Regions from separate parts of the Cellvibrio sp. KY-YJ-3 genome, predicted to be linked through region 2. Evidence: riboswitches for the same ligand, from Rfam matches in the RefSeq annotation. Region 2 holds a riboswitch; the other holds the start of a gene.
What was found. A riboswitch is a leader RNA that binds a small molecule or an ion and turns the genes downstream of it on or off. The one in region 2 is predicted to bind thiamine pyrophosphate.
Positions count from the first base shown of each region.

Region 1: linked by a shared signal. The riboswitch ahead of thiD (bifunctional hydroxymethylpyrimidine kinase/phosphomethylpyrimidine kinase) and the one ahead of D0B88_RS11250 (FAD-dependent oxidoreductase) in region 2 are both predicted to bind thiamine pyrophosphate.

Region 1 covers NZ_CP031727.1:2,235,095-2,250,752, reverse strand. Annotated here, with positions in the region: gene D0B88_RS09540 (hypothetical protein) at 1-796, opposite strand, end outside; gene D0B88_RS09535 (hypothetical protein) at 857-1,468, opposite strand; gene D0B88_RS09530 (S8 family serine peptidase) at 1,455-2,771, opposite strand; gene D0B88_RS09525 (sigma-54-dependent Fis family transcriptional regulator) at 3,161-4,186, opposite strand; gene D0B88_RS09520 (hypothetical protein) at 4,291-6,636, opposite strand; gene parE (DNA topoisomerase IV subunit B) at 6,858-8,747, opposite strand; gene D0B88_RS09510 (YqiA/YcfP family alpha/beta fold hydrolase) at 8,816-9,388, opposite strand; gene cpdA (3',5'-cyclic-AMP phosphodiesterase) at 9,395-10,177, opposite strand; gene D0B88_RS09500 (DUF1249 domain-containing protein) at 10,421-10,909, opposite strand; gene D0B88_RS09495 (NUDIX domain-containing protein) at 11,072-11,695, opposite strand; gene thiC (phosphomethylpyrimidine synthase ThiC) at 11,777-13,705, opposite strand; gene thiD (bifunctional hydroxymethylpyrimidine kinase/phosphomethylpyrimidine kinase) at 13,762-14,574, opposite strand; TPP riboswitch at 14,652-14,761, opposite strand; gene D0B88_RS09480 (sodium:proton antiporter) at 14,831-15,658, opposite strand, start outside.
Region 2 covers NZ_CP031727.1:2,648,227-2,663,884, reverse strand. Annotated here, with positions in the region: gene guaA (glutamine-hydrolyzing GMP synthase) at 1-462, opposite strand, end outside; gene guaB (IMP dehydrogenase) at 567-2,042, opposite strand; gene xseA (exodeoxyribonuclease VII large subunit) at 2,200-3,561, shown strand; TPP riboswitch at 3,644-3,771, shown strand; gene D0B88_RS11250 (FAD-dependent oxidoreductase) at 3,810-4,985, shown strand; gene thiS (sulfur carrier protein ThiS) at 4,999-5,205, shown strand; gene D0B88_RS11240 (thiazole synthase) at 5,207-6,010, shown strand; gene D0B88_RS11235 (HD-GYP domain-containing protein) at 6,066-7,364, opposite strand; gene D0B88_RS11230 (AEC family transporter) at 7,487-8,386, opposite strand; tRNA gene D0B88_RS11225 (tRNA-Leu) at 8,579-8,665, opposite strand; tRNA gene D0B88_RS11220 (tRNA-Cys) at 8,699-8,772, opposite strand; gene pgsA (CDP-diacylglycerol--glycerol-3-phosphate 3-phosphatidyltransferase) at 8,890-9,444, opposite strand; gene uvrC (excinuclease ABC subunit UvrC) at 9,548-11,386, opposite strand; gene D0B88_RS11205 (response regulator) at 11,456-12,109, opposite strand; gene murB (UDP-N-acetylmuramate dehydrogenase) at 12,343-13,359, opposite strand; gene D0B88_RS11195 (low molecular weight protein-tyrosine-phosphatase) at 13,410-13,883, opposite strand; gene kdsB (3-deoxy-manno-octulosonate cytidylyltransferase) at 13,910-14,671, opposite strand; gene lpxK (tetraacyldisaccharide 4'-kinase) at 14,744-15,658, opposite strand, start outside.

The sequences.
Region 1 (15,658 bases), 410 kb from region 2:
GCAGTTCACGGGTTGCCTGATACAAACGCGAGCGCGATACCGGTGAGGTCTCGCTAAAACCATCATCCACCCGCTCGGTTTTATCTATGTACTCGGCCACTTCCGCCATCAGGTTGTGCCACAAATTGGGAAAGTGTTCATTCACCACCATGCGCGCCAGCACTTCGGTTTCGCTTTTATTCAACACTCGGCGATATACCATGCCGCGCTCTTCTTCCGAAGCGCGATCATCGCGGCGTTTCCAATAGCGATACAAGCGCGCGGCTACCGGGCCATCCACCACATCAATGGAGCCTGCGGCCCAATTGAGCACCAGCGCATCCACCAATTTAAATATTCCCAACCGCTCGCCCAATTCGTAAATGTAATCCAGTGCCCCGGCCGCAAGGATGTTGTCTTTAACTATGCCCTGCTCTTCAATGCCTTCAAAATCGTCAACTGAAAAATCCCACTGGCTAGTATTTTGTGCACCACCTTTCCGCCAGGCAGCATCGAGCGGGTCATCTTCACCGCTAGCGATTTCAATTGCATGGTTGTACGCCAAGGCAAAATGCTCGTCGTAACCACCGTCCTTGAGCTTTTCAATATCATCAATTTGAATGCCGCGATCGAGTAAATAATCGATCATCGCCATCTTTACCGCGTCAGTGAAACGGGATTTTTCAATCTCGCTCTGGTCGATATAAATTTCCAATAGCGCCGGTAGCTGGCCCTTTTCATTGACCTGACTGATCAGCTTTAATATGACCGGTTCAAGCGCACCCGGCGCCAAATTAATTTTTACGTTGTTAGGCATGATTTGACTTCCTTTCGCAACGGCATGGTTGGCGAGAATGTGAAAATTAACTGCCGCCAGTTACAAACTGACACGCACCTGATGCGCAATTAAATCGCGCAGCACATTGTCTTCAGTGATATTGATGCGGTGTTTTGCGCCCACCAATTTCACTAACTCCTGGGAGAAAATATCCAGCGGCCCATCTTTGCGTTCCAGCTCAAATAAAATCGCATTCACAAAACCTTTATCGTCCTTGATCTCCTCCACACTCATGTCATCGCCTTCCAATAATCTGGCCAGCAACGCGGGGTAAACTGCCGCTAATACCAGGCGTTTATTCTCGCTAATACGCAAACCATTCAGGCGTTTCAACACGCGATCCAACTCTGTGGTAATACCGCGATTTGCAATAATCTTGCGCACATTGCTGCTGGTGTAGGGAAATTTTTTGCGCATTTTTGCCAGCGCTTGTTGCGCTAATGGATCCAGCGAACCCACCCGCGCTGTCACTTTTAACAAACCGGTTTCGGCATCCGGGCGATTGCTGTCAAGCATCTTGTTCCACACCGGTTTTAAATCGCCAAAATCCAAATTTTTAATAGCCACCGTTTTGGCAGTTTTACGCGGTTCGGCCACAGCCTCTTTTTCAATTACAACTTCGGTTTCTTTCTTTTCATTAGCGGTAGTCATGACGCAGTCTCCCTTCACTGAGCTTAAAATCGAGATAACGCATTGCATCGGCGAGATTTAAACAGCCATAACCCGCTTTGCGATGTTTGAACGAGCGATCCAGCTTGTCGCTGGTGTGTTTGAGCAGATGTTTAACTTGATTGTCACTAAGTCTTTTGCCGCGCCCGCGCGCGTAGGATTTCAATAGCGCCACCGCACCCGCCACAAAGGGGGCAGCGTGTGAGGTGCCAGTGGAAAAGGCGTAGCCCTTATCCAAATAACTGCTGTACACATCCACCCCGGGGGCAATTAGCGATACCTGCTCGCCGTAAGTGGAAAAGTCGGCCACCTCGCGCTGTGCATCCATGGCGCCCACGGCAATTACCGAGTCAAAGGCACCGGGGTAATACATTTCCTGCTGACCATCATTGCCCGAAGCAGCAACAATAGTGACGCCCTTGCGCCGGGCATAATCAATGACTTCCTGGTGGGGCAAACCGCCACCACTGTGTTTTACCCCGAGCGACATATTGATCACATCGGCGCCCTGATCCACCGCGAATTTCACTCCGGCATTAATATTCTCCAGCAGACCAGCGCCCATTTTTTTGCCGTTCTTTTCCATCGCCGCAAGCACCCGCACGGGAATAATTTGGCATTCAGGCGCAACCCCCACCGGCATAGCGCGCCCCTTGCCCGCGATAATTCCGGCCACATGAGTGCCGTGCCCCACTTCGTCGGTGGCCACTTCATCGGCTTCAAGAAAGTCGCCAATAAATTCGGCAGCACCATCGAGAATATTCACAAAATCAAACCCGGGTTGCAGGCGCTCCACCAGCTCGGGGTGTTGCAAGTCCACACCGGTATCCAACACCGCAATTTTTATTTGCCCGTGGCCGCGCGAGTAGCGGTGTGCTTCATCCAAATAAATTAATTCGCGCGAGGTTTTATCGGTATTAACACTCAGCGCCGCCGTGGGTGGATTCAATTCCATCTCGCCGACATCGGTAGCGCTGGCCTGTTCCACCGCAGGCAACAAACGCAAGCGCTGGATTAACGCTTGAGGCACACGCCCGGAGCGGGTTAATACCAGGCGATAAATGCGATTCAAACCTGCAGCAATTTCATCGGCCGACCATTCGCCCTGAGCGGCGGCGTATTCGCGGGTGGCAAGAAAGGGAAGATTAAATTCACGAAACAGGCGATCGATATCAGGGTGGAAGGTCTCGCGTTCCAAACGGCGATCGGCCAGCAACATTTGCCAGTGAGGCAATTGCTCTATCGGCAAGGCCGCGCGCAATTTGATACGGACATGATCTTTCATAGCATTCCCTGAATATTTTTTTAGTTGTGCAACAGCAATCGACACCCGCTTTGCGCGTCATGGAAAACGACATTGCAATGCCCATACCAGCGTTTTCAATAGGCGACTCAAGATCACGGCTGGCGCGTGTTGCAGCGCAATCCATAAAAAAAATACCGAGGTGACAGCGGGTAATTTTTTACCCGGATAATTTTTTATTTATCCGCCATAACAAAAATTACGGCGCCAATTGACGCGTAAATTTTCCAAATCTGGCGGGTAAGCTATACCCCACTCGGGACAGCTCTGACCCACCCGAACAATCAGAAGGGGGCGTGGTTTTTTGCACACATAAAAAAACAGCGCGCGCCAGTAACAAGCGCGCGTGCAGAACAAAACGCAGAGAGGAATTAAACCAGATTGTGTTTGCGCGCGAGGCGGCCAAAAGCGCGGCGCTCTTTGCCCGCCTTGAGGGCAGCCTGGGTGATATTGCCTTTGGTAATGGCGAGGATGGATGCTATGTAGTGTTTTTCAAATTGGCTGATTACCAGCTCTTTCGCCTGACTGAAGGTCAGCGCCAAGGTACCGGCAGCCGACCCATAATAGGGTTGCAAATAATCAACACCCAGATCGCTGGCGCTGGTCATGGAGGCAGGCTTTTGTCCAAACACCCAGCGGGTAATTACATTTTCCAGCTCACGCACATTGCCCGGCCAGTGATAAGCCTGCAGCCAGTGCTCAAATGCGGGGGTGAGCGGGTTAGCGTAAAGCTGATGCTGTTCAGCTACCTTACGCCAGTAGCTATGGGCAAGCGGCAGAATGTCCTCACAGCGCTCGCGCAGCGGCGGCAGCTGGATGCGCAATACATCAAGGCGGTAAAACAAATCGTCGCGAAAACGACCCTCGCTTATACGCTCCTGCAAATCGCAGTGAGTGGCGGCAATGATGCGCACATCGGCATGGCATTCACGACCGGAGCCGAGCGGGCGAAAACAGCGCTCTTGGATAAACCTGAGCAGCAATACCTGCGCCCCAGGTGACAGGCTGTCGATCTCATCCAGAAACAAAGTACCGCCCTGCGCCTGACTAATCAGCCCCTCTTGCCGCGCTTGGGCACCGGTAAATGCGCCGCGCTCGTGGCCGAAGAGTTCATTCAAAATCAATTCATTGGGGTAGGCGCCGCAATTAATGGCAACAAAGGGGCGTTGCGCCCTGCGGCTTAACGCGTGCAGCGCGCGCGCCACCAATTCCTTGCCTGTGCCAGTTTCACCATAGACCAGCACCGAGGTATCCGCCGCCGCACAAAGCCTGATCTGCTGGCGCACCTCCACTATGGCAGATGAGTGACCACAAATACGGGCCAAAGGTTGATCATCGGTGTAATAGTTATCCCCTACCCCTGAACAGCGGGTCAGAGAATCCTGCATAGATTCCATGACTGATTCCTTCCAACAGTGTTGAGAGATTGTTGAATGACAGAGGGTTATGACGCTGTAAAAAAAGCCCGCGTGGCAGCGGGCTTTTTTCACTGGAATGTTTCTTAGTTTGCAGGCAACTCGATATTACCGGGCGCACCTCCGCCGACCGCCACACCACCATTATTCAACACAAACGTGACAACCTGGGTTTGCAGCTCAGCGGTAACCTGTGGTGCACCTCCCTCCGGACGCAGTAATGATGCATGGCCACCAGCCGTGTGTTTAACATAACCGCGCCCCAGTTGAGTTGAGCCTAGCCCCAGCTGCGTGGTATTGAGTAGCGATGCCATGGCCTGGGTTCCCGCAAGCGGCGCACCGGCTGCATTGTTGGGAATCACCAGATCATTATTAATTTGCTGCACCAATACCGGTACACCCAGCTGGGCCAGAGTTTCCATATAATTGACTGGATCACCCGCATCCATCGCACTTTGTGCGGCATACAAGAACCGTTCATAGTTAGTGGTTCCCACCATCACCCCACTCGCCCCCAGGCCACCATTAATCACAGGGGCAAAAGTAGCGGAGTTCACTAAAATTTGCGCCACTTGCGTGCCGGCAGCACTGGTGATCAAACCGCGAATCGGGTTGAGGTTGGAAGTGAGCCCTAGCTGCGCATCATTGGCAATCGCCAACTGATTCACGGTGGTAAATACACTACCCAGTATTCCTCCCAGTGACACACCTACAACATAAACACGATTCAAATCCAGACCAGTACTGACTGTTTTGAGCATCTCCGTATTTACGCTCGCAAGGCTGGCGTTGAGGTTGAGTAAATCCATTACCGCTTGACGATTGTTGTCGCGGGTATTGGTCAGGAAACCGAGGTTGATAAATTGCGCGCCCGAACCGTCACTTGCACCCGGCGTTTCAAAATTCATCGGCGCGGGAGCACCACCGGAACCGGCCACATTAAAGTGACGCTCATGGGGTGCGTTGTCGCCATAAAGCGCAGCAAAAGGGATGGACTGGCTCTTTTCCACGTTCAGTACATTCACAAAAGCGCTGTTGGCGGGAATGCCGTGCACCGGTAAATCGATGGCTACTGTGGCTACACAACGACTGGCCAAGGTATGCCCCAACGCGACAACCGATGCCCGATCGCTGGTAATACCGTGCACGTAAATCACCGTGGGATAACCGGTCGCTGCATAGATTTGGCCACAGTTAGCCGCACCGGCATAACCGGGCACCCAGTTGTCTTGCGGCATGGTGACTTGCAAAGGTACAGATTCATCGCCTGTTTTTGCCGCAAACGGATAGCGATAGGTGACGTTATAGCTGCCATCCACATCGGTCGGTATGGTCCGCCCCAAGGCACCGGCAAGGGTTAAATCCGGTTTCCAGTTGCGCTTTAAATACTCACCAAAAGGCAAACCCGTCGCCGCTGTTTGGTAATAAGGCAGCTTGATATAACCGGTATACAGCTTGCCAACATTAGCCGCCAACTGGCTGCTAAAAGCTGAGAAATCAACTCCCGTAACACCGGCAATGCCAAGGCTGCGGGCTTTGGGTGTAGGCAAAAGCCCAATAGACTCTAATTGTTGGACATTGGCCACAGCGGTGGATGGTGAAGCACCCGCCGCAATTTGTAACCCGGCGATGGCGGCACGGGGTGACGCCATCGCAATCAGGGGCGATATGGGGTCGGTTGTGGTGAAGGTATAGGTTAGCACCAGCTTTTCTTTTGCCGCTGCCACACTCAATGCCCCTCCGCTGGCCGCTGCCAGAAAACCACTGCCCAGCGTTTCCCAGCCTACTATCGAGTTGCGTACTGGCACCAAGGCTTCCAGGGTTGTGTAAGTCGGGTCGCGCAGCGCGTTGTAGCTCCAGGAACGGGTTAGTGGTGCTCCGCTACTGTCGCGCAGGTCATTGGTTAACACCACCAGATATTTGGTTTTGGCTTTCAGTGGTTTAGTGGGACGAATACGAATGGTGTTGTTGCTACCACCATCCAATGACACCACCTGAACATCGTAATTGGCAAGGCCAGCAATGCCGGTGATATTGGCAGGATTCAGCGCATCACCCGTCGCACTTAACTCAATCAAAAATACTGTTTGCGACGCCAGTGCGCTCGCCGGGTTTAGGCTACCGCTTAGCTGAATATCAAAAAACGCTGAGGTGGAGAATCCATCCAACTGATTCATGGTCGCCCGCACGGGGTCTGTCGGTGCACCCAGATTAGCCGTGCCATCGCTGGTCGCTGCCGCCGCAAAAATCAGATCGGTATTGAATGGTAAATCGGAAATGACAGGGTCAAAACGTGGATGGGTACCCACCACATAGGCATCAGGGCCCGAGGGCGGTGGAGCTTTTTCGGTATCACTGCCGCCGCAGCCCTGCAGGGCAAAGGTGGACAGTACGAGCGTAGATAACAGGAACAAGTGTATTTTATTCTTCATAATAGATCCCTGAGCAAGACGGTTAGTGCCACAACAATTGAGTCTAGTCTCATTTTCAAAAGCTGCGAGCCTGTCAATTACAAACCATTACCGCAATTCGATGAGTGTGATCTATTGCCAAAAAAAAAAGGCAAACCCCGGAAGGCTTGCCTTTTGCTTATGACACGATAAGTTACGCTCGCTGCAATTTATACTACACCTTTACAACTACACCTTTATAACTAGACAGCGATCTCGGCCAGGTTCCCTTTTTCCTCCAGCCAGGTTTTGCGATCACCCGCGCGTTTTTTAGCGAGCATCATATCCATGATTTGCATGGTGCCGTCGTCCTCACTAATCGTGAGTTGTACCAAACGACGGGTATCGCGCGCCATGGTAGTTTCACGCAGCTGTAACGGGTTCATCTCACCCAAACCTTTAAAGCGTTGCACATTGGGTTTGCCTTTTTTATTTTCGGCAGCGATGCGATTGAGCACACCATTTTTTTCGCCTTCATCCAACGCGTAATAAACTTCTTTACCTATATCGATACGGTACAACGGCGGCATAGCCACAAATACATGACCGCGGCGCACCAACACCGGAAAGTGTTTTACAAACAACGCACAGAGGAGTGTGGCAATGTGCAGACCATCCGAGTCGGCGTCGGCGAGAATACAAATTTTGTGATAGCGCAGCTCGCTTAAATCTTCGCTGCCAGGGTCCATGCCAATCGCAACTGAAATATCGTGCACTTCCTGACTGGCGAGAATTTCGCCCGAGTCCACTTCCCAGGTATTCAGGATTTTGCCACGCAGCGGCATAATCGCCTGAAATTCACGATCGCGCGCTTGTTTGGCCGAGCCGCCCGCTGAATCCCCTTCCACTAAAAATAATTCGCTGCGCGCCGGATCACCACTGGAGCAATCCGCCAATTTGCCTGGCAGCGCCGGGCCTTGAGTCACACGTTTACGCTCGATTTTTTTACTGGCGCGCACACGTTTTTGCGCATTGCTAATACAAAATTCGGCAAGTTTGTCGCCGTCTTCAGTGTGCTGGTTTAGCCAGAGTGCAAACGCATCTTTAGCAATACCCGACACAAACGCGGCAGCTTCACGCGAGGTTAAGCGCTCTTTGGTTTGACCGGAAAATTGTGGGTCGGCGTGTTTGTAAGAGAGCACATAACAGCAGGCATTCCACAAATCCTCTGGTGCGAGTTTAATACCGCGCGGAATTAAATTGCGGAATTCGCAGTAGTCGCGCAGCGCATCCAATAGACCAGTGCGCAAACCATTGACATGGGTTCCGCCCTGCGCGGTGGGAATCAGGTTGACGTAGGACTCCTGCACCAACTCGCCGCCATCCATCAACCATTGCACCGCCCAGGTCACGGCTTCGGTTTGGCCACTGAAATCGCCCACAAAGGGGCTGTCAGGTAGGGTTAGCCACTCTTGTGTTGCACCGGCGAGATAATCTTTTAAACCGTCTTCGTAATACCAAACATCTTTTTCGCCGGTTGACTCATCAAGGAAAGTGACGGTCAGGCCGGGGCACAATACCGCTTTGGCGCGCAACACATGGCGCATACGACTGACAGAGAATTTGGGCGAATCAAAATAAGTCGGATTTGGTAAAAAATGGACGCTGGTACCGGTTTGACGCTTGGGGCAAGTGTCGATAATTTCCAGGTCGCTGGCTTTATCGCCATTGGAGAAACCCATCTGGTAAACATTGCCGTCACGCTTCACGGTAACAATTAATTTTTCCGACAAGGCGTTCACTACGGATACACCTACGCCGTGCAAACCACCGGAAAATTGGTAATTTTTATTAGAGAATTTGCCACCGGCATGGAGCGTACACAAAATCACTTCTACGCCGGGCTTGCCCTGCTCCGGGTGAATATCCACCGGCATTCCGCGACCATCATCCACCACTGTGACCGAGTGATCTTTATGCAAAATCACATCAATAGTTTTAGCGTGGCCGGCGAGCGCCTCATCTACCGAGTTGTCGATAATCTCCTGCGCCAAGTGATTGGGGCGTGTGGTTTCGGTGTACATGCCCGGGCGTTTTTTTACCGGGTCCAATCCCGTGAGTACTTCAATATCTTCTGCGGAATAATTAGCCATCTTATTTTCTGTTTACCGATTAATTTAAAAAGCTGAATAGTTAAAAAAGCTGAGTCGTTAAAAAAAGCCTAGTGATTAAAAAAATCCATGCAGTCAGCAAAAAACCGTTCAAAGCCCTGGAAGGAGTGATCGCCACCCGCCTCTATTGTTTGTTTGCAACCTGCGTATTTTTGTACCGCCTTGCGGTAATCGAGGGTTTCATCGCCCGTTTGTACCAATAGCCAATAATTCTGTAGGCGCGAGGGAGCTATATCCACAGCGATAATTTCATCTATGTGGTGCGCACATAAGCGGTAGCTATCATCGGTGTGATAACTTTTCAGGTCAACCTCTAAATAGGCGGGCATAAAATCCTGCGGGCGCACCGCCGGGTTGATCAATACCGCACGCAAGTTATATTTTTCTGCCAGCCAGGTCGCCCAAAAACCGCCCAGTGAACTTCCCATTAAATACACAGGCTCAGGCAAAAGCGATTCAACCAATGCCTCCAGCAGCAGCTGGGTTTGCGCCGGATAAGGGGGGAGTTGCGGGCAGTGGAAACTGATTTCCGGGTGCTGCTGCGCGAGCCATTGCGCCGTTTGCTGCGCTTTAAAGGAGAGAGGGGAACTCAGAAACCCATGGATGTACACCAATGCCGCCATGGGGGATTAATAACCTGCCGATTTATAATCAATCACATACTGTTTGTTAGTAACGCGCAGCACACCCGTATCAAAACTACCGTCACCACGCAGATCAAACCAGCGATAACCAGGCATTTGGGTATCCACTGTAAAATCATCGCACTTGGGTTTGAACTGCACACAAGTTGAAGGCGTGGCCAGCAGGGTGACACCTTTGCGCTGCTGCTGGAACTCTTGGTGGACATGCCCCCAGGTCACAATTTTTACCTGCGTATGGGCATCAATCAGCTGGAAGAAGGCATCGGCATTGCGCACTATGTATTGATCGATCCATACACTCCCCACCAGCACTGGTTGGTGATGCAGGGAAATAATCACATGTTTATCGCGATGCGCACGCAAGGCATGCTCAAGAAAATCCAGTTCACTGGCAGCCAACTGACCGTAAACCTGTCCGGGCACACTGGAGTCCAATAAAACCAATACCCACTGCCCCAACATCACCAAACGGCTTTGAATGCCAAGGCGCTCCTGATTGGCGGCCATCAATTCCGCTGAGTCATGATTGCCAGGCAACCAGCTCATAGGCTGGGAGAAGTAGCGGCGAATATTGGTTTCAAAACGCTGATAACAATCTCTATGCGCTTCGCTGGCCACATCGCCAGTACACAAAAGATGATCAAAACCAACCTCAGAGGTTTGAATCAGCTGCAAAACATCATCAAGACTCTGGTCAGTATTAAGCCCCAGAAGGGATTCGCTCTGCTGCGCTCCCAAATGGCAATCGGTTATCTGAATCAGACGCACTGGCGGCTCTCATCCTTTGATAGTCGGGTTTTCTTTGGTGATTGGGTTATTTTTGTCGGGTTTGAACAGATCATCGGACTTTGACGACCTGTCACGATGACTGAGACGTCAAACTAATAGCGATATTAACAGCAACAATATACGCAAGGGAGTTATCACGCCAGTATCAAAAAAGAAAAATGAGATGATCGAAGGCCAAGAAGTGTAAAACTTGAGCGTCACTGTGACCTGATCGACACTCTTTTAAAAAGAGGCGAGTTCACCAACCGCGTGCCCCTGCTCCAAACAAAGATTCAACCACTCCCCCAAAAAACGGTTTAGTTGGTATTTTTCATCACTTTGGTACATGGATTGGTTGGGGTAGTCGTAACGGGGACGTAAACGTTTGTGCCCCTCCCACGCCAATACCTCAGCAAGCTTGGCATCGTGATACATACGCAGAGTAAGTTTGGGCATGGAGAGCCATTGCGATGATTGCCCCACACTTGTTCGGCTCAGCTCCAGAGTGGTGGTGTAGGGGGAGCGCTCGGTGACTCTTAATAAATGTAACCACTGTTGATTTGCACGAGTAACCATAAACCGAATTTCATCGGCCTCAACAGGCGCGGTTAATTTCGTCAAGCGTGCATAATTTGCCTCACACTCCGCCATTTGCAAAGGTAAATCAACCTTGTAACGCTCTTTGTAAGTAACGTACTCGGGCTGAGCCTTGGCAACACGCAATGTAAACATAGAGACCTGATTAAAGTAGTCCCGGACGAAATAGTACCGGATTAAAACGAATAATTTATTACACCATGCGGGTGATATCGCACCATTGCCCGGGCGCACATTCTTTTTCACCCTGAGAGAAGTGTTAGTCACAGACAGGACTAAGTCAATGGCAAGAAAAATTTATTCTGCAGCAACTTGCAAACGCAAACGGTTGCGATTCATTTGCAACCACTGCAAACAAATTAACGCGGCGGCATTATTAAACGCACCGTTTAATAACTCTGCGAAAACATCATCAGCGGCTAGTACATGAACGCGAATATCTTCACCTTCCTCTGGCAAACCAAAAACACCGCCGGCCTCACTGAGATCACACAAGCCGCAAAATAAATGTAACTTCTCGTCGCAGCCGCCGGGGCTGGATAAATAATTGCAAATATACTCCATCGCATAAGGTACTATATTTGCCTCTTCGATTAGCTCGCGCCGCGCAACCTCTTCTGGCGACTCGCCCTCCTCCAACATGCCGGCAACCACTTCATAGCACCAAGGGCCGTTAGGCTCATCCAAGGCACCTATACGAAATTGTTCTACCATGCCGATCAAATCCTGTTTTGGATCATAAAGCACAACTGCTACTGCTTCACCGCGCACAAATAATTCGCGACCAATCTCCTTGCCCCAGCCACCATCAAATAATTTGTGGCGCAGAAAGATTTTTTCTACACGGAAAAAACGTTTGTACATTTCTTCGCGGCGAATGATTTCCACATCCGCGCGAGTGAATTCGGGTTTTTTGATCATAGATAAAGTCTTATTGATTATTTAAATCCCCTGCTCCCCTTTCCCAAAGGGGAGCAGGGGATTTAAAGCCTGGTCGCTGATTTAAACTCTGTGATAAATCTCAGCGCCTGCTTCCAAAAACTCTTTGGATTTTTGTTTCATTTCCGCTTCGACATCGATCATCTTGATAATATCCTGATCGCCAATCACCGAAATATCAGTGCCATTTTTTGCCGCGTAGTCGCGCACTTCCTGGGTGATTTTCATCGAGCAAAATTTCGGGCCACACATAGAGCAGAAGTGTGCAACTTTTGCTGAATCTTTTGGCAAGGTTTCATCGTGATAAGAACGGGCAGTATCTGGATCAAGACCGAGATTAAATTGATCTTCCCAGCGGAATTCAAAACGCGCTTTGGATAACGCATTATCGCGCAATTGTGCACCCGGATGACCTTTCGCTAAATCGGCAGCGTGCGCTGCAATTTTGTAAGTGATGATGCCTTCTTTTACATCATCTTTATTCGGTAAACCCAAATGCTCTTTGGGTGTTACATAGCAAAGCATTGCACAACCGAACCAACCGATCATGGCAGCACCAATACCTGAGGTGATGTGATCGTAACCCGGTGCTATATCCGTCGTTAATGGGCCAAGCGTATAGAAAGGTGCTTCGTCACAGACTTCTAATTGCTTGTCCATATTTTCTTTGATCATGTGCATAGGCACGTGACCCGGGCCTTCAATCATGCATTGCACATCGTGTTTCCACGCAATCTTGGTTAACTCACCGAGCGTTTCCAGCTCGCCAAATTGCGCTTCGTCATTTGCATCAGCAATCGAACCAGGGCGCAACCCATCACCCAATGAAAAACTAACGTCATAGGCTTTCATGATTTCGCAAATTTCGTCGAAATGGGTGTAAAGGAAATTTTCTTTGTGATGCGCCAGACACCACTTGGCCATGATCGAACCACCGCGCGATACAATGCCCGTCACACGTTTAGCGGTGAGCGGCACGTAGCGCAGCAATACACCGGCGTGAATCGTAAAATAATCCACACCCTGTTCTGCTTGTTCAATCAAAGTATCGCGGAAAATTTCCCAGGTAAGATTTTCCGCAACACCGTCTACTTTTTCCAGCGCTTGATAAATAGGTACAGTGCCAATAGGCACGTGCGAGTTGCGAATAATCCACTCGCGGGTTTCGTGAATATTTTTGCCGGTAGACAAATCCATTACCGTATCGGCGCCCCAACGTGCACCCCAAGTAAGTTTTTCTACTTCTTCCTCAATCGATGAACCCAATGCCGAGTTACCGATATTGCCGTTAATTTTCACCAGAAAATTACGCCCGATAATCATCGGCTCCAATTCCGGGTGATTGATATTTGCAGGGATAATCGCACGGCCGCGCGCCACTTCATCGCGCACAAACTCCGGAGTGATTTCATCGGGGATACTTGCACCAAAACTCATGCCTTTGTGCTGCTGCCCCAAAGCTTTATATTGAGGATCTACACTCAATTCACGTGCTTGTGCCAGCGCCATATTTTCGCGGATGGCGATATATTCCATCTCCGGGGTAATGATCCCTTTTTTGGCGTAATGCATTTGCGATACGTTCATGCCCGGTTTGGCGCGGCGCGGTTTACGGGTGAGATTGAAACGCAGGCTCGCCAATTTGGGGTCGTTCAGGCGCGCATTAGTAAATTCAGAGTGACTGTCTTCCAATACCTCAGTGTCATTGCGCTCTTCAATCCAGGCGGTGCGCACATCGCCCAAACCGGTGCGCAAATCAATTTTTACGTTAGGATCGGTGTAAGGGCCGGAAGTGTCGTAGACACGCACTGGTGGATTCTTCTCGCCGCCAAAATCAGTCGGAGTATCAGCGAGCGTAATCTCACGCATGGGCACTTGAATATCCGCGCGCGAACCCTGCACATAAATTTTTTGTGAGCCAGTAAAGGGCTGTACCGAAGCTTTATCGACTTCGGCGGTTTGGCTGAGAATTTTTTCGACGCTGGTATTCATAATAGTGGCCTTGTCTTAATCAGGTATTTAAATAAATTTGGATAATAGAACGTGATTTAATAAAAAGAATAGAAGTGATGAACCGGGCCTGAGCCCTGCCCTATGTGCAATTTTTCAGAGTGCACCAAGGCTTGATGTAAATAATTTTTTGCCTGTTTGACCGAGTCACTGAGTGATAATTGTTTGGCCAAACCAGCGGCAATTGCCGATGCCAAAGTACAACCGGTTCCGTGGGTATTTTTAGTGGCTAGCCGCGGCGCAGAAAAAGCTTCAACGCCCGTCGGGGTAATTAATAAATCGGTTGCTTCCTCACCATCGGTGTGCCCGCCCTTCATCAATACCGCGCGCGCGCCCAAGGCAATAATTTGTTCACCTTGCAATTGCATCTGCTCACGATTTTGCGCCATGCGCGTGTTCAACAATACCGCCGCCTCATGCAAATTTGGAGTAACCAGCGTAGCGAGTGGTAGCAATTTTCCAATCAGTGTGTGGATTGCATCTTCTGCCAATAATCTATCGCCACTGGTGGCGACCATTACCGGATCCAGTACAAAAGGAATTTGTGGGTAAGCACTCAGGGATTCAGCCACTGCTGCAATAATTTCCGCTGTTGCCAACATGCCACTTTTGATCGCACCGACATTGATATCACTCAATACCGAATGAATTTGCTGCTGCACAAACGCCGGAGGAATAGGCAATACACCTTGCACCCCCATAGTATTTTGCGCAGTGAGCGAGGTGATGGCACTGGTACCAAATACTCCCAGCGCGGAAAAGGTTTTTAGATCCGCTTGAATACCGGCACCACCGCCGCTGTCGCTACCAGCAATGGTCAGGGCTATAGGGGTCTGCAGGTGAGGGTTCATTAAATTTCCGCAATGAGTAAAAACAGTAAAGCGCGGAAAGGAGAGAAATAACCAAGGCACACTTAATAGGCATGCAAAAACTGGAGGCTCTCGTTCCCTACGCCGGTACTAACCGGATCAGGTCGGCGGGTATATCTCAGCCTCGTTGCCCGCATACAGCGAACAAAAAGCACCCCGACAAGAAAACCGCAGTCTATTGGAGTTAAGCTGCAGAGTAAAGGTAGGGACGCCGCTTGCTGCGCCCCTACCGGTGAGGTTATTTTTCCTGGGATTTCAATAAGCCCAATTTCCCTGCCAACAGTGCAGTGGTTGGAGCCTGGATCAAAATGGTGCCCAGAATAAAGATAAAGGTGATTGCACCGACCACATCGATACCCGGCACCTTCATGCCAGCCAGAATACCCACCAGCGCTGCCGGGATTACCCCGGTTTCACGGGTCCAACTCATAAATACCAACTCTTTCCATGTCCACTTGGCACGACGGTCAGGGCCTGCGCAAATAAATACCGTCAGGGGACGGGCGATAAAGATAAAAATAAACAACAGGACCAGACCAACACCCAAGTATTCTTTGAGCAAGTGGAAATCTACCTGCGAGCCCAGCAGGATAAAGATAAACATACGCATTAATAGCGCGGTATTACCCACATAATCTTCCAGATACTCGTGTTCATGATCATCGAGCGGCAAATTAAATGTCTCTTTGTTGCCGATCATCACACCGCAGGTAAATACCGCCATAAAACCGGAGGCACCGATTTTGTCGGCCAGCAAATAGACGGTGATAACTGCCAGGATAATCACAAATGGCGTCACTTCGCGAAAAATACCAAAACTGTTGTGCGCCATTAAAAACGCGGCGCTGTAGCCAACAATCGCCCCTAACACCAAGCCCATGCCAGCCTCATACGCCAGCTCCCCCAGGGAGTGAGTCAAGCTAAACCCCTCGCCGGTTCCCATCACATAAGCCACCACTGCAAATGTCGCAATCGCACCCATGGCATCATTGAGCGCTGACTCGCTCATAACCGTTTGTGATACCCGATCTTTAATCGGGACTTGTTTGAAAATCGGTACCAGAGT
Region 2 (15,658 bases):
GAAACCTTCCGGCATTTTGGTGACCTTGTCGCCGTGGCTCATCCACACATCGAGCAGTGCACTGCCGTCGTGATCAACATGGTCTTTGATATCCTTCAGCAGTGAAGATTCACCATTCACTTTAATTTGCGCATAGCCAAATTCACGGATATTGGAACCTTCAACCAAACCACCCATTTGCATGGCCATGGTTTGCATGCCATAACAAATACCAAATACCGGTACACCTAAATTAAATACCACGTCTGGCGCGCGCGGCGAGCCGGCTTCAGTGGTGGATTCAGGGCTGCCCGCCAAAATAATACCCTTGGGGTTATAAGCGCGAATTTCTTCTTCGCTCATGTCCCAAGCGCGGATTTCAGAGAAAACACCAATTTCACGCACACGGCGTGCAATCAACTGGGTGTATTGCGAACCAAAATCGAGGATAAGAATTCGCTGTGCGTGGATATCGTGAGACATATTGATTCCTGCTCAATAAGAAAAATAACAACAAAAAGAATTCGGCCTAAATGAAAAACTCGGGCATAACCCGAGTTTTTGCGATAGCACTGAAGCGAGATAAATTAACGACCGCTAATCGGGTAGTTAGGCGCTTCTTTAGTAATTTGAACGTCGTGTACGTGACTCTCACCCATACCGGCAGCAGTCACCCGCACAAATTCGGGCTTGGTACGCATAGTACCCAAGTCAGCACAACCGGTGTAACCCATGGCTGAGCGCAAACCGCCCATCAACTGGTGCACGATTGCCGCCAAAGGCCCCTTATAGGCCACACGGCCTTCAATACCTTCGGGAACCAACTTCTCAGCACCAGCACTGGCATCCTGAAAATAGCGGTCGCTGGAGCCTTGGGTTTGCGCCATAGCTCCCAAGGAGCCCATACCACGGTAAGCTTTGTAAGTACGGCCTTGGAACAATTCCACTTCGCCCGGCGCCTCTTCAGTACCAGCAAACATGGAGCCCATCATCACGGCATGGGCACCAGCAACCACGGCTTTGGCGATATCACCTGAGTAGCGAATACCACCATCGGCAATGGCAGGTACGCCAGTCCCTTCAAGTGCGGCAACGACGTTAGCGATAGCCGAAATTTGCGGCACGCCAACACCACTGACGATACGGGTAGTACAAATCGAACCTGGGCCGATACCGACTTTTACCGCGTCTGCACCTGCCTCAACCAACGCCAATGCCGCTGCGCCAGTGGCGATATTACCGCCAATCACTTGCACTTCCGGGTATTTGCTTTTGATTGAACGCACGCGATCCAATACATTTTTGGAATGGCCGTGGGCGGTATCTACCACCAGTACGTCCACACCTGCTTCTACGAGCGCTGCAACACGCTCGTCGGTATCGCGGCTGGTGCCTACACTCGCACCAACACGCAAACGACCTTCAGGGTCTTTGCAAGCGGTAGGGTATTTTTCGGCTTTGTTCATGTCTTTAACGGTAATCAAGCCAGTCAGCTCAAAGTTATCGTTAACGACCAATACTTTTTCGATGCGATGTTTGTGCAACAGGTTGCGCACTTCTTCGGCGGTAAAGCCTTCTTTAACGGTAACCAATTGCTCTTTGGGCGTCATGATGCTGGATACGCTGGCATCCAAATTAGTTTCAAAACGCACGTCGCGGCCGGTGACTATGCCCACCAAATCGCCGTTATGCAGCACGGGAACACCGGAAATATTGTTTTTGCGAGTCAGCGCGATCAAGTCGCGGATAGTGGCAGCGGAATCGATAGTGATAGGATCTTTCACCACACCGGCTTCGAATTTCTTCACCGCGCGCACTTCAGCCGCTTGAGCTTCAATGGACATGTTCTTGTGGATAATACCAATGCCACCTTCCTGCGCCATGGCAATCGCCAAGCGGGATTCAGTCACGGTATCCATGGCGGCGGAGATGAGGGGAATATTTAATTGAATCTTGCGAGTCAACTGAGTCTTCAGGGAGACATCTTTCGGAGTGACATCCGAATAACCTGGCACCAATAATACGTCATCAAAGGTGAGGGCTTCTTCAGCAATTCGCAACATAGCAACCAACCTCAAGCAGATAAAAAATAAGCGCGGAAGTATAGCGACTTGGGCGCCGCCGGTAAACCAAAAACCACAATATCTAGTGTTGTAAGGCAGCTTAAAGGCGACGATCGAGACTATACCCGCCGCAAGCCTTCCCCTAGAATGACGCCCTATGACCAATACCCTGCCCCCAACAACCACTGAGCGCGAGATTTTCAGCGTTAGCCAGCTGAACCGCCAGGCGCGTCAGCTGCTGGAAACCCACTTACCTCTACTCTGGGTGGAGGGCGAGCTCTCCAACGTATCAACCCCCTCCTCCGGCCACTGGTACTTCACCCTGAAGGACGAACAAGCCCAAGTGCGCTGCTGCATGTTCCGCAACCGCAATATGCTGGTGCGCTTTAAACCGCAGCAGGGGCAGCATGTATTACTGCGCGCCCGTGTCAGCCTTTATGAAGGCCGCGGCGACTACCAAATCATCGCCGAACATATGGAAGAAGCCGGTAGCGGCGCCCTGCAGCGCGCGTTTGATGAGTTAAAACACAAGCTGTCGCAAGAAGGCCTATTTAACGAAGCGCACAAAAAAGCCCTGCCGCCGCTGCCCAAACACATTGGAGTTATCACTTCGCCAACAGGCGCCGCGATTCGCGATGTCCTCAGCGTACTTGAACGCCGCTTTCCCGGCATCCCTGTGACGGTAATTCCCGTTGCAGTGCAGGGCAAAGAATCCGCACCGCAAATTGTAAAAGCCATAGATCTAGCCAATCGCTGTGGTTTGTTTGATGTACTGCTGCTGACCCGTGGTGGCGGTTCGATGGAAGACCTCTGGTCATTTAACGAGGAAATAGTCGCGCGCGCGATTTTTAACAGCGAACTACCGATTGTGAGCGGCGTCGGTCACGAAGTGGATTTTACTATCGCCGATTTTGTCGCTGACCTGCGTGCACCCACCCCATCCGCAGCCGCCGAACTGTTAGTACCCGATGGCGATGACTGGCTGGATAAATTTATCGGCTTTGAAGTGCTACTCGAAGAAGCCATGCTGCGCCGCCTGCAACAATGGCAAAAGCATTTGCACAACCTGCGTCAGCGTTTGCGCCACCCGCGTGAACGATTGGAACAGCAGGCGCAGCGACTGGATAACCTGGAGTTGCGGCTTAAAAATCACATCCATAAGCTACTGGCGAACTACAAAAACCAGCTGATACAACTACGACTACGCCAGCAAGCGCATCACCCGCAAATCAGACTCACACAATTGTCCGAGCGTATTAAAAACGCCCAAACACGGCTGCATACGGCGCAATACCGCTTGATCGATCGCAAAAAACAAGCCTTGGGCGAATCAGTGCGCATGCTCAACACTCTCAGCCCGCTCAGTACACTTGAGCGTGGCTATGCGCTGGTGACCGATACCCAAACCCGCAAAGTCATTACTGACAGCGATCAAGTCATTCCCGGCAGTGAGATCAGCACACGCCTTGCGCACGGGGAATTAATTTGTCGCGTAGAGGAAGTTCGCAACGCGAACTGAACTTGCCCGACTAAAAAATAGATCTACCCACAAATAGCTCGCGTATAGATTGCGATCTAAATGGGTGGCCAGTATATTGGCCACCTTCTTGTCGGAGCGCCTTGGTGCCTCACTTAATGAGTGAGGTATGCGGAGGCTGAGATGGGTTCGGCCCAATCCGTAGAACCTGAACAGGCTAATACCTGCGGAGGGAACAAGGTGCATCAGCCATGGCTATTGCCCGCTCTCCGCCTCGACACAGAGGCACTATGACCAAACAATCTGCTACTAACCAATCCGCGACCAAACAATCTACAACAACCAAATTCGCATCACACACCAATGTTCCGCAGCGCATTGCGATTGCCGGTGCCGGTTTGCTCGGGCGTTTACTCGCCTGGCAATTAAACAAAGCCGGGCTTGATGTCACCCTGTTTGAAGCCGGTAGTTTTACGCCCACCGAAGCGCAGAGCAAACGCGCCGCCGCTTTTACGGCGGCAGGCATGGTTGCACCGCTGAGCGAAGCCGTGGTGTCGGATGAAGGCGTTTACCGTATGGGCCAATTTGCGCTCGCCCACTGGCCGCGCTGGATTAAACAATTAAATGATGATTTACCCAGCACCGGCGGGGAATTATTTTTTAATAACGGCAGTCTTGTTGTCGCGCACCCGCAGGATGAAAGTGAGCTGGAGCAGTTTGCGCGTGAGCTGAAATTTGTTATTCCTAACTGTCACAGCTATCAACGAGTCACACAAACACAAATACAGGAACTGGAACCAGACCTAAACCCACACTTTCAACAGGGGTTATTTCTTGCTGAAGAGGGACATTTGCATAACCGCCGCTTTTTGCGTTTGTTGGGCGAGCAAATTATGCGCAGCAAAATTACTCTGCGCGAACACAGCATGGTAGAAGTTTCGCCCGGTAAAGTGATGGTGGATGGCGAGAACGAAGCGTTTGATCTTGTTATTGATTGCCGTGGGCTGGGCGCCAAAACGCAAATACCAAAACTGCGCGGCGTGCGCGGCGAAACACTGCATGTGCAAACCACTGAAATACAATTACAGCGACCTGTGCGCCTCATGCACCCGCGCTACCAACTTTATGTAGTGCCTAAACCCGATAATTATTTTGTAATCGGCGCGACACAAATTGAAAGTGAAGATCGCTCACCCGTTACCCTGCAATCCAGCCTTGAATTAAGCAGTGCCCTTTATACTGTGTCACCCGCATTTGCCGAGGCGCGCATTATCGAAATGGACACCAATTTGCGCCCGGCATTTATGGATAATTTACCCAAGGTAGATATTCAGGACGGGCTAATCAGTGCTAACGGATTATTTCGCCACGGATATTTACTCGCACCAGCCGTGGTTGAAAATGTGCTTGCGCATATATTTAAAAAACCCGAAGCGATTTTTTCTGCACTGCTCAATCACCACTAGAAAACACGAACTTATGACCATTGAACTGAGTGTAAACAACGAAACTAAAACGCTAGCCGCCAAGGCATTGCTCAGCGATGCCCTACAGCAATGGGGTTACGGTGAAACTAAAATCGCTGTGGCCATTAATGGTGAATTTGTACCTCGCTCGACTTACCCTGAGCGCGAATTATTGAATGGCGATCAAATCGATATCGTCAAACCGGTTGGTGGAGGTTGATATGAGCTACAACAAACCTGAGAAAGATTTCACGCTCTACGGCGAAACATTTTCCAGTCGTTTTTTATTGGGCACCGCCCTTTATGCATCACCCCAATTAATGCGCGAATCGGTTATTCAATCGCGCAGTGAAATTGTGACGCTCGGTTTGCGCAGGCAAAACCCGGCCAATCGCGATGGCGATGCAATTTGGCAATATATTCAGGAAAGCGGCTGCCGTTTACTGCCCAATACTGCCGGTTGTAAATCGGTAAAAGAAGCCGTGACGCTGGCTGAAATGTCGCGCGAAATTTTCAATACGGATTGGATCAAATTGGAAGTGGTCGGCGACGATTACAACCTGCAACCTGACCCCTTTGGTTTACTGGAAGCTGCAGATATTTTGATTAAAAAAGGTTTTAAAGTCCTACCCTACTGCACCGATGATTTGATCTTATGCAAGCGGTTATTGGATGTCGGTTGCGAAGTGTTGATGCCATGGGGCTCACCTATTGGCACCGGCCAAGGCTTATTAAATCGCTATAACTTACGCACCCTGCGCGAGCGCATTAAAGACGTCCCGATGATTATTGATGCCGGGCTTGGGGCGCCATCGCAAGCTGCCGAAGCAATGGAAATGGGGTTTGATGGGATTTTATTAAATACGGCAGTGGCCAAGGCGCACAACCCGCCACTGATGGCCGAAGCCTTTGCCGATGCAATCGATGCAGGCCGCAAAGCATTTAAAGCAGGCTTGATGCAAAAACGCCAAACGGCCAGCCCGAGCACCCCAACCATTGGCCAACCCTTTTGGCATCAACAGTAATTTTAACGGGCGTTAATATCAGGAAACTGGCGGCGTATTGTGATGAACTATTTGTTTACTTAATACGGCCGCTGATATTTGCAAAACCCTCTTCTATTTTGCGTAAAATTTTTGGGTCTTTGGCATCACCCGATGAGATGTACATTTGCACCATTCGACTCAAGCGCTGCAAATGAAATTTCATTTCCTCTTGCCTAAGCGAGGCATCCGCAACTACTTGAGTGATGCTATTACCCTCTTTACCCGCCATGGATTCAAGGGACTCACGCAAATCTTCTTTGAACAACATGCTGCCTTTAAAGGTGGTAGCAATATGAAAAATAACGTTTTGCAATGCATGTAGCTTTCGGTCGCCGTGGGTATACCCCACCGAGGTCAAACAATCGCGCAATTGCGTAAACCAATTCTGTAGCTGCAAATTTTGTTGCAACATCCGCTCAGCAAATTCAGGAACACCACTACCATGCACTACATTGGGCAGCGGCAATTCGCTTCGCAAAATCATGGTAGTCACAATGTCGCAACTGCGATACAAATAAGCGGCGCGATTCATCTCCAGAATAGGAATCACCTCACGCCAACGCCGCCCCTGCGCCTTAAAGCGATTAAAATAAATACCCACAATTGAATCGGCAACGGCAAGAATTTGCCCGGCAATGGAAAGTTCGCTCTCCACTTTAGCCAAAGGGTAACCCGTGCCATCACAGCGCTCGTGATGCTCACTGACCGCAGCAACTATCTCAGCAGATAAACCGGGAACATCCATCAAAATACTACGCGCAATTTCCACATGGCTTTGTATATGCAGCCAATCTTCAGCGGTTAATTTTTCGGATTTATGAAGGATTTGCGGATCGATGTGCAACATACCAATATCATGGGCAATTGCCGCCCAAAATATTTCACCAGACTCCGCCGCAGGCAAGCGCATCTCCTGCGCGATGTAAAGTGCCCAGAGGCTCACGCAGAGTGTGCGTTGATATAAATCATTCATTTGCGCTGCCATCACCGTCAAATACTGCTGCAATAACGGTAGATCCGCCAACTTGGCACATACAGGCTCAAGAGAACTCAGAGGATGCTTCTGCTCTGCTAGAGCTTGAAAATATTCGGTTGAACGAATCGTGCCCAACAAATGCTGCAGCAAATCGCTTGAGGTGATAACTGTCTTTAATTCAATAGAATTGGCGAGCGGGCGAGCGAGAGTTTTACCCTGGAGGGCGAGGCAGGTTTTTTCATCAAGCGGCGCTGACCGCGCAAGCAATAACTCACCATTTACAGTGTATATATCGTCAGCCACCACTGCCGGATTAGCTGCCGATAATTTAACCAGATAATGAAGATAAGGATCCAATTATGATGGACTCCATTCAAGCAATTGATTAACCCCGCCGACACTATAAAAACGCGCGACAAGCCTCATCCATGTTTTTTATTTTCCCACCAATCAACGCAACACCTGCAGCCTGGAAAATCCTAGCCAAGCAATAAACGCCAGCCCCATACCGTCAATAAGCCCAGCAACAGGCTATAACCCACCATCGAGGCAGCCAACCGAGGCGCTAAATTATGAGTGGCAGCCAGCACACCAGCAGAAATCATCGCGGGCATTGCCGCCTCCAGCAAAATCACATCAGCGGCCAAACCGCGCACATCAAACAACCATAAGCCGCCCCATGCAAAAGCCGGCGTCACAATTAATATGTAGAACAATCCCAATAATAGCGGTGATAAATGCTCGCGCTCTAACGCAAATCGCCACTGCAGCCCCACAGCCACCATCACTACTGGAACCAGTGTAGACGAAATTCGCGCAAGCACCGCCTCCAACCACGCCGGATAGCTACCAAACATAGCCACCATGAAAGCGATTATCAGGGTAATAAATGGTGGAAATAACAAGATGTTGCGCACAATGCCAAGTACCGACCCGTGACCTGCTGAGTAATAGCACGCGAGCCCAACACCTACTGTATTAAGTGCGATAAATGTGCCTAACTGATCATAGAGAATGGCATAGGGTAAGGCGTTTACCCCCAAATGCGCTTCAATCAGCGGGATACCTACGAAGCCCGTATTCCCCAATGTAACGAGCAGCAACATTGCCCCCGTCACCTCGCGTGACCAAGACAACATACGCGCAGTCACCCAGGTAAGCGCTGCAGCAAATAGCATAATCAACCAGGCAGCAACTACGGTAATAACTGCCTGATGACTAAACGAAAGCTTGGGAATTTCAAGCAGAACCAATGCCGGCAAAGCTACATAAATTACGTATAAATTAAGTGAGTCCGAACTATTTTCCGGCAACCGCTTGCTGCGCTGAAATAACAACCCAATAACCAAACAAATAACTACTAGCGCAATATTGGACATAAATGACACTTACAAAAACTAAAAATAGCGAGGAAACCAGGGAACAAACCGCCCTTGGATTTGTGCCCCCTTAGTGTAGACACTACACCGAAAGCTCTGGCGTAGTGCAAATAGAAAATCATAAAAAAACCCGCTCTGCTTTGTATTTCAGGGCGGGTTTCTCAGTCGTTCTAAAATGTTGGGAATTACATATGGTGCCCGAGGCCGGACTTGAACCGGCACGACCAAAAGATCGACAGATTTTAAATCTGTTGTGTCTACCGATTTCACCACTCGGGCAGAGTGCTTTTACTTCGGTAAGTAAAAGAAAAATGGAGGCGCGACCCGGAGTCGAACCGGGCTCAACGGATTTGCAATCCGACGCATAACCGCTTTGCTATCGCGCCATTTTGAGAGGCCGCAATTCTAGCGGACTCATTTTAAAAATCCTAGTCTTTTATAGAAGCTGCTGTAAGGTTTTTTTACGGATTGTTCAATTGCTGGTCAAGTCGTTTAAAAAGCCGTTATTTTTCACCTGAGGACGGCAACAGGAATGGCCAGGCAGCTCGCAGATAAAGAATCATTGACCAAAGCGTTAGCGCAGCAGCGCCAGCCAAAGCGACAAAACCGAGCGGGATTAACACCGGTACGTTCATGAGCAATACGATAATTGCTGTCATTTGCAGGGTAGTTTTTATTTTTCCGATACTGGATACCGCCACACTTGCCCGCTGCCCTACCGCCGCCATCCACTCGCGCAGCGCTGAAATAACAATTTCACGGCCGACAATTACGGCCGCTGCAACTACAAACCAGGCTGAATCATGATGAAGGGTGACAAGCAATAATAACGCAATAGCTACCATTAGCTTGTCAGCAACCGGGTCAAGAAAAGCGCCGAAAGGTGTGCTTTGATTGTATTTGCGGGCGACATAACCATCAGCCCAGTCAGTAATCGCCGCCACGCTAAAAATAATTGCGGTGACAATATGCGCCCAACCAAAGGGGAGATAAAAGACAACAACAAATAGCGGAATCATAAATATCCGCAGTAAGGTCAGCTGGTTGGCAAGATTCATAGAGAGGTCTCAGGTGGCGCTGGATGTCGTAAAATCGGTGCAGATGATACACCAGCACCATGGTTTTCACATCCCGTGACGCTTTTGTGACAGCATCGCAGGGCTAGTCATTATGAAAAAACGCATGTATCTCCTCAGCCAACTTCTGGCTGATGCCGCTTACCCGCGCAAGATCACTGATACTGGCATTTTTGATTTCATGTAACCCACCAAAATGACGCAACAACTCACGACGCCGAGTAGCGCCTATTCCGGGAATATCCTCCAAGGTTGATGTTTTACGTTTTTTATCGCGCCGCTGTTTGTGGCCGGTAATGGCAAAACGGTGGGATTCATCGCGGATGTGCTGAATCAAATGCAATGCCGGTGAATCGCCCGGCAAGACAATCTCATCGCCAGTTTCACCATCAAACAAAGTTTCAAAACCCGCCTTGCGCGTTGTGCCTTTAGCCACGCCAATCAGCTGTACGCCCTGCACACCCAATTCGCCGAGCACTTCAATCGCTTTACCCAGCTGCCCTTTGCCACCATCAATCAGCAAGATATCGGGTAGCTTACCCTCACCATTTTGCAGGCGTGTGTAACGGCGAGTTAGCGCCTGCTCCATTGCGGCATAGTCATCGCCGGGGGTTATGCCATCGATATTAAATCGGCGGTAATCCGATTTGAGTGGGCCATTGGTATCAAATACCACACAGCTGGCTACGGTTAGTTCACCGCTGCTATGGCTGATATCGAAACACTCCATCCGCTGCGGGGTTTCCTCTAATCCTAACGCCTCCTGCAAAGCGACAAAGCGATCCAGCGAGCTCTTTTTATTATTGATATGCGCGATAAGGTTTTGCTGCGCTGCGGTTGCTGCCATTTGCAGCCACTGGGTGCGATGACTGCGCACTTGGTGATTGATAAATACCTGACGCCCCGCTGCCTGCTGCAGCGCAGCGCTAATTACCTCCACATCTTCCAGCGGCTGACTCACAATCACTTCGCGTGGAATGTCACGCCCGCTACTGGCCAGATAAAACTGGGGAATAAATTCAGCAAGAATTTCTGCAGGTGTTTCTGCGAGAGTGGAAGCAGGATAAAAGCTGCGGCTACCTAATATTCGCCCTTGCCGCACAAACAATATGTGGACACAAATTGCAGCGGCGCGCATTTCTGCCGCGATTATGTCGATGTCGCCATTGCCCTCTTCAATCACTTGTTGCGATTGCACGGTACGCAAAGCGGTAATTTGATCGCGATAATCTGCCGCCTTTTCAAACTGCAGTTGCTGCGACGCCAAGTCCATCTGATCAGCAAGTTCACTGAGCAATTTATCGCTATTTCCCGTTAAAAAAAGCCGGGTGTGGTGCAGATCTTTTTGATAATCCTCGGGCGAAATATAATCCACACAGGGCGCAGTGCAGCGTTTTATTTGATATTGCAAACAAGGGCGTGTGCGATTTTTGAACACACTGTCTTCACACTGGCGAGAACGAAATGTTTTTTGCAAAAAGTTCAGACTGTCTTTAACTGCTCCCACGTTGGGAAAAGGGCCGTAATAATCGCCGCGCTTTTTCTTTGCACCGCGATGAAAAGAAATGCGCGGATAATCCTCACCACTGGAAATAAAAATATACGGGTAGGATTTATCATCGCGCAGCAAAATATTATATGGCGGACGATTTGACTTAATGAGATTCTGCTCAAGGATCAGCGCCTCCGTCTCACTGGCCGTAATCGTGACCTCGATACGCGCGATACGCGAAACCAGCGCGTTGGTTTTTGGTGTTAAACCCGTTTTGCGGAAATAACTGGCAAGGCGCAATTTGAGGTTTTTGGCTTTACCAACATAAAGAATACTGCCATCAACGCCAAACATTTGATAAATGCCCGGTTGCTGGGTGGTGTTGGCTAAAAAACGGGAGTGATCAAAAAGATCGGCACGCTCTTGCGTCATAGAAATACTATCTGCCAAAACTAACTGCCACAGGGCGTTAGCTGCAGCAGAAAAAGGAACAGCAGCCGTTTATACGACTGCTTCTGGATCGAGCAGGTTGTGTTTTACTGCTAACAGCGTCAATTCCACATCGCTGTTGATAGAAAGCTTTTCAAAAATACGGTAACGGTAAGAGTTAACGGTTTTTGGACTAACACAAAAAGTAGTGGCTATATCGTTCACTTTTTGGCCATTCGCAATCAGCATCGCCGTTTGCAGCTCACGCTGGGAAAGCTTTTCAAATGGCGATTCCTGACTATTCGAACCGGAAAAGGTTCGCAGTGCCAACTGCTGTGCAATTGAGTTACTCATATAGAGATCGCCGCGAATCACTTTATTAATCGCATCCGTAATCTCGGTAAACTCTGCCCCTTTGGTGACGTAACCTACTGCCCCCGCCTGCATCAAACGGGTTGGGTACAGGTCATCGTCACAAGCGGTAACCGCGATAACTTTGAGCGTTGGATTCACGGTCAGTAGTTTTTTGGTCGCTTCGAGGCCACCCATACCGGGCATTTTTACATCCATCAGTACAACGTCAGGCTTCAAAACGCGCGCCTTGGTTACGGCCTCTTCACCACTCTTGGCATCCCCAACCACCTGATAGCCGTCTACATCGGCTAACATACGCACTATCCCCATGCGAACTAGATCGTGATCATCGACTACGAGAATCTTTGTCAAACTAGCCCCCAATCCGAAACCGGACTCATAAACATTGTTGTTATAAAGTGGTCACTATACCCAGAAGATTTACTGCCACATTTTTAACGATTGTAGTGAGACTCTCAGCAAACTACCACTATTTAATCGCCCGTTTACGCCTTCTCAAATACCAATAATCGATTTTTGCAGTTTTTGATTTGTCTTTTAGTTATGAAAAGTAGATGAAGGGTTAAACCACTACACCCAAAAACTCAGGGGTAAACCCGTGGCTCCATCTCCAAGGTGACGCCAAATTGCGCCCTAACCGACTGCTGAATTAATTCCGCCAAAGCCAATACCCTTGCGCCAGACGCTCTATCTGGATTAGTAAGTACCAGCGCTTGTTGGGCGTGAACCTTTGCACCAGCCGCTTCCTTACCGCGCCAGCCAGCGCGATCAATTAACCAGCCAGCCGCGAGCTTGACGCGAACCGTATCGACGGGGTAACTGACTATATCGGGATAAGTTGTGCGCAATACCTGCAATTGCGCCAAATTGATAATAGGGTTTTTAAAAAAGCTGCCAACATTCGGCGTAAGGGCCGGGTCTGGCAGCTTGGATTGACGAATAGCAATAACCGCCTCACTTACCGCTTGCGGGCTGGGATTATCAAGACCGGCCAAGGTGTCGCGCAGCGCAGGGTAGGATAAGTTCAGCTGCGCAGTTTTGCGCAAGCGAAAGGTCACCGACGTAATAACATATTGACCTTTGAGTGCTTGTTTAAAAATGCTGTCACGATAATCAAACCGGCAACTTTCATTAGTAAAATTCACGACGATGCCTGAGCGAATTTCAAGCGCACTCAATTCAGTGATTAGATCTTTTACTTCCACACCATAAGCGCCGATGTTTTGAATGGGGGCAGCGCCGACACTGCCGGGAATCAGCGACAGGTTTTCCAATCCATAGAGTGCGTTGTCCAAAGTGTATTCAACCAGATGATGCCAATTCTCCCCTGCAGCCACTTTTAGCCAAACAAAATGTTCATCCTCCGCGACTACTTCTTTACCTTGGGATTTCAACTGAATCACCACACCAGGAAAATCAGCACGCAACACTATATTGCTGCCACCGCCTAACACTAACAGCGGCAAATTTTCAGTGCGCGCAAAAGTTAATGCCTCGCGCAACTCATCATCGTCGTGCACGGCGACATAAAAATTTGCCACCGCCGGCACAGCGAGGGTGTTGAGTTTTTGTAAATTAAAATGCGGTAAAAAAAGTGGCACAGCGACATCACCTTAACAATATGACTTTATACAAATTTAAAAAAACATGCTTAGTACAAACGCTGACGAATATGTTTTAACAAGCCCTGTGCTGCATCTTCCACCAAATCCAATACCAGCTCAAAGCCGTCACTGCCGCCGTAATAAGGGTCGGGCACTTCACGGTAATCACCACGCGCACCAAATTCCAAAAACAAGCCTAAATGACCGGTAAAATGCGCCGGTTTCAGCTGCTGTAAATCCGAAAGATTAGCTTCATCCATCGCCAGTACATAATCGAATTCGTCAAAATCGCGCGCCGTAACCTGACGTGCACGCAATACCGAAAGATCGTAACCACGCGTGCGCGCTGCAGCGACGGTGCGTGAATCAGGCGCTTTGCCTATGTGCCATGCACCGGTGCCCGCCGAATCGACCATAATTTTTTGATCTAACTTTGCATTCGCCACCAATTCACGAAAAATGCCATCCGCCGTGGGCGAGCGACAAATATTGCCGAGGCATACAAATAAAACGTTGGTCATGCTATTCACCTAATTAACAGCGCCGATTATTTTTCCAGCAATGCTTTTACACGCAGTAAATCCGCTTCGGTATCCACACCGCCCGGTACGGCAGCGTAGGCTTCGGCGATATGAATTGCTTCGCCATTAGCAAGCACACGCAATTGCTCAAGGGATTCAATTTTTTCAAGCGACGCCTGTGGCCAGGTAACAAAACGATTTAACAGCGCCACACGATAAGCGTAAATACCAATGTGCCGCTGCGCCGGGAAATCATCCGGCAAACTAGTCACCTCAGCTTGCGCAAAATGATCGCGCGCCCAGGGAATGGGCGCGCGGCTAAAATACAATGCTCTGCCCACTTGGTCTGCCACCACTTTTACAATGTTGGGATTGCGAAAATCGTCGAGCGAATGAATGGGTTCACTCAACGTAGCCATACTGGCGAAACGATTGTTGGCGATATTTTCTGCGACCTGATTAATTACTGCGGGCGGAATGAGGGGTTCATCGCCCTGCACATTCACCACTATGTCGTCATCGCTCAAACCTAATTGCGCGACCACTTCTTGCAGGCGATCAGTACCGGAATTGTGTGCGGCAGATGTCATGCAGACGCGGGCACCGAAGGCTTTGGCAACCGCTTCAATGCGAGTATCGTCGGTTGCAATAACAACTTCCGTCGCGGCACTTTCACAGGCGCGCTCGTACACGTGTTGAATCATCGGCTTACCCGCAATTTCTTTTAAGGGTTTGGCAGGCAAGCGGGTGGAAGCGTAACGGGCAGGAATGACAACATAAAATTTCATAGCAAGATTCCACTGTAGTTTTGATAACAGCATTAACAACAGGATTAAAAAGAAAATTAAAAAGATTAAACATTAAAGCCCAAAACGGGATTTTTTTTGTTCCATGACACGCTCAATACGCTGCGCAAATGCCGCCCAAAATGCATCCGGCAAATTGGCACTAATCGATAGGTAATACCAGTTAGGTTGCGCAAAGGTTTTGCATTTCACGGCGTCTTTTTCAGTCATTACCACAGGCCAAACATTATCAAAAACAAGGTCAGTCGCCGTATAAGCATGGTGATCAGGAAAAGCATGCAACTGCGCATGGATACCGGACTCGCTCAGGGTATTGATAAAACGCTGCGGGTTGCCAATACCGGCCACTGCATTTACCGGGCTCCCGGCAATTGATGACAATTGGTGCTCACTGCCGGTAGCAAGGTTAACCAGTGATTTGGCCTGAATCTGCATCGGAATAAAATACAAGTCGGCGAGTTGCGGCAACACAAAATTCGCTGCCGGTGAATTCACGACGACCCAATCCACGGTCGTTAAGCGACTGATTGGCTCACGCAACGGGCCAACCGGCAAACGCCAACCGTTGCCGACACCACGCTGGCCATCAACCACCGCGATTTCAATATCGCGCCCCAAGCGATAGTGCTGCAAACCATCGTCGCTGAGAATGAGGTCGCAGCCCTGATCCTCCAGCGCGCGCGCCGCCGCAAGACGATCAGGGCCGACACACACTGCACAGCCAGTTTGCTGATGGATCGTAACCGGCTCATCGCCCGCTTGGGCGGCAGTACTCTCTGCGGTGAGTAAATAAGGATAGGTTGCTACTTGCCCACCATAACCGCGGCTGACTACACCGGGGGTATATCCCTGCGCTTGCAACCACTGCACCAGCGCGATCAACAAGGGGGTTTTGCCCGTGCCGCCCACGGTGATATTACCCACCACAATCACCGGTGTGGCGAGTGTTGTTTGTTGCCAGCGGAGCAA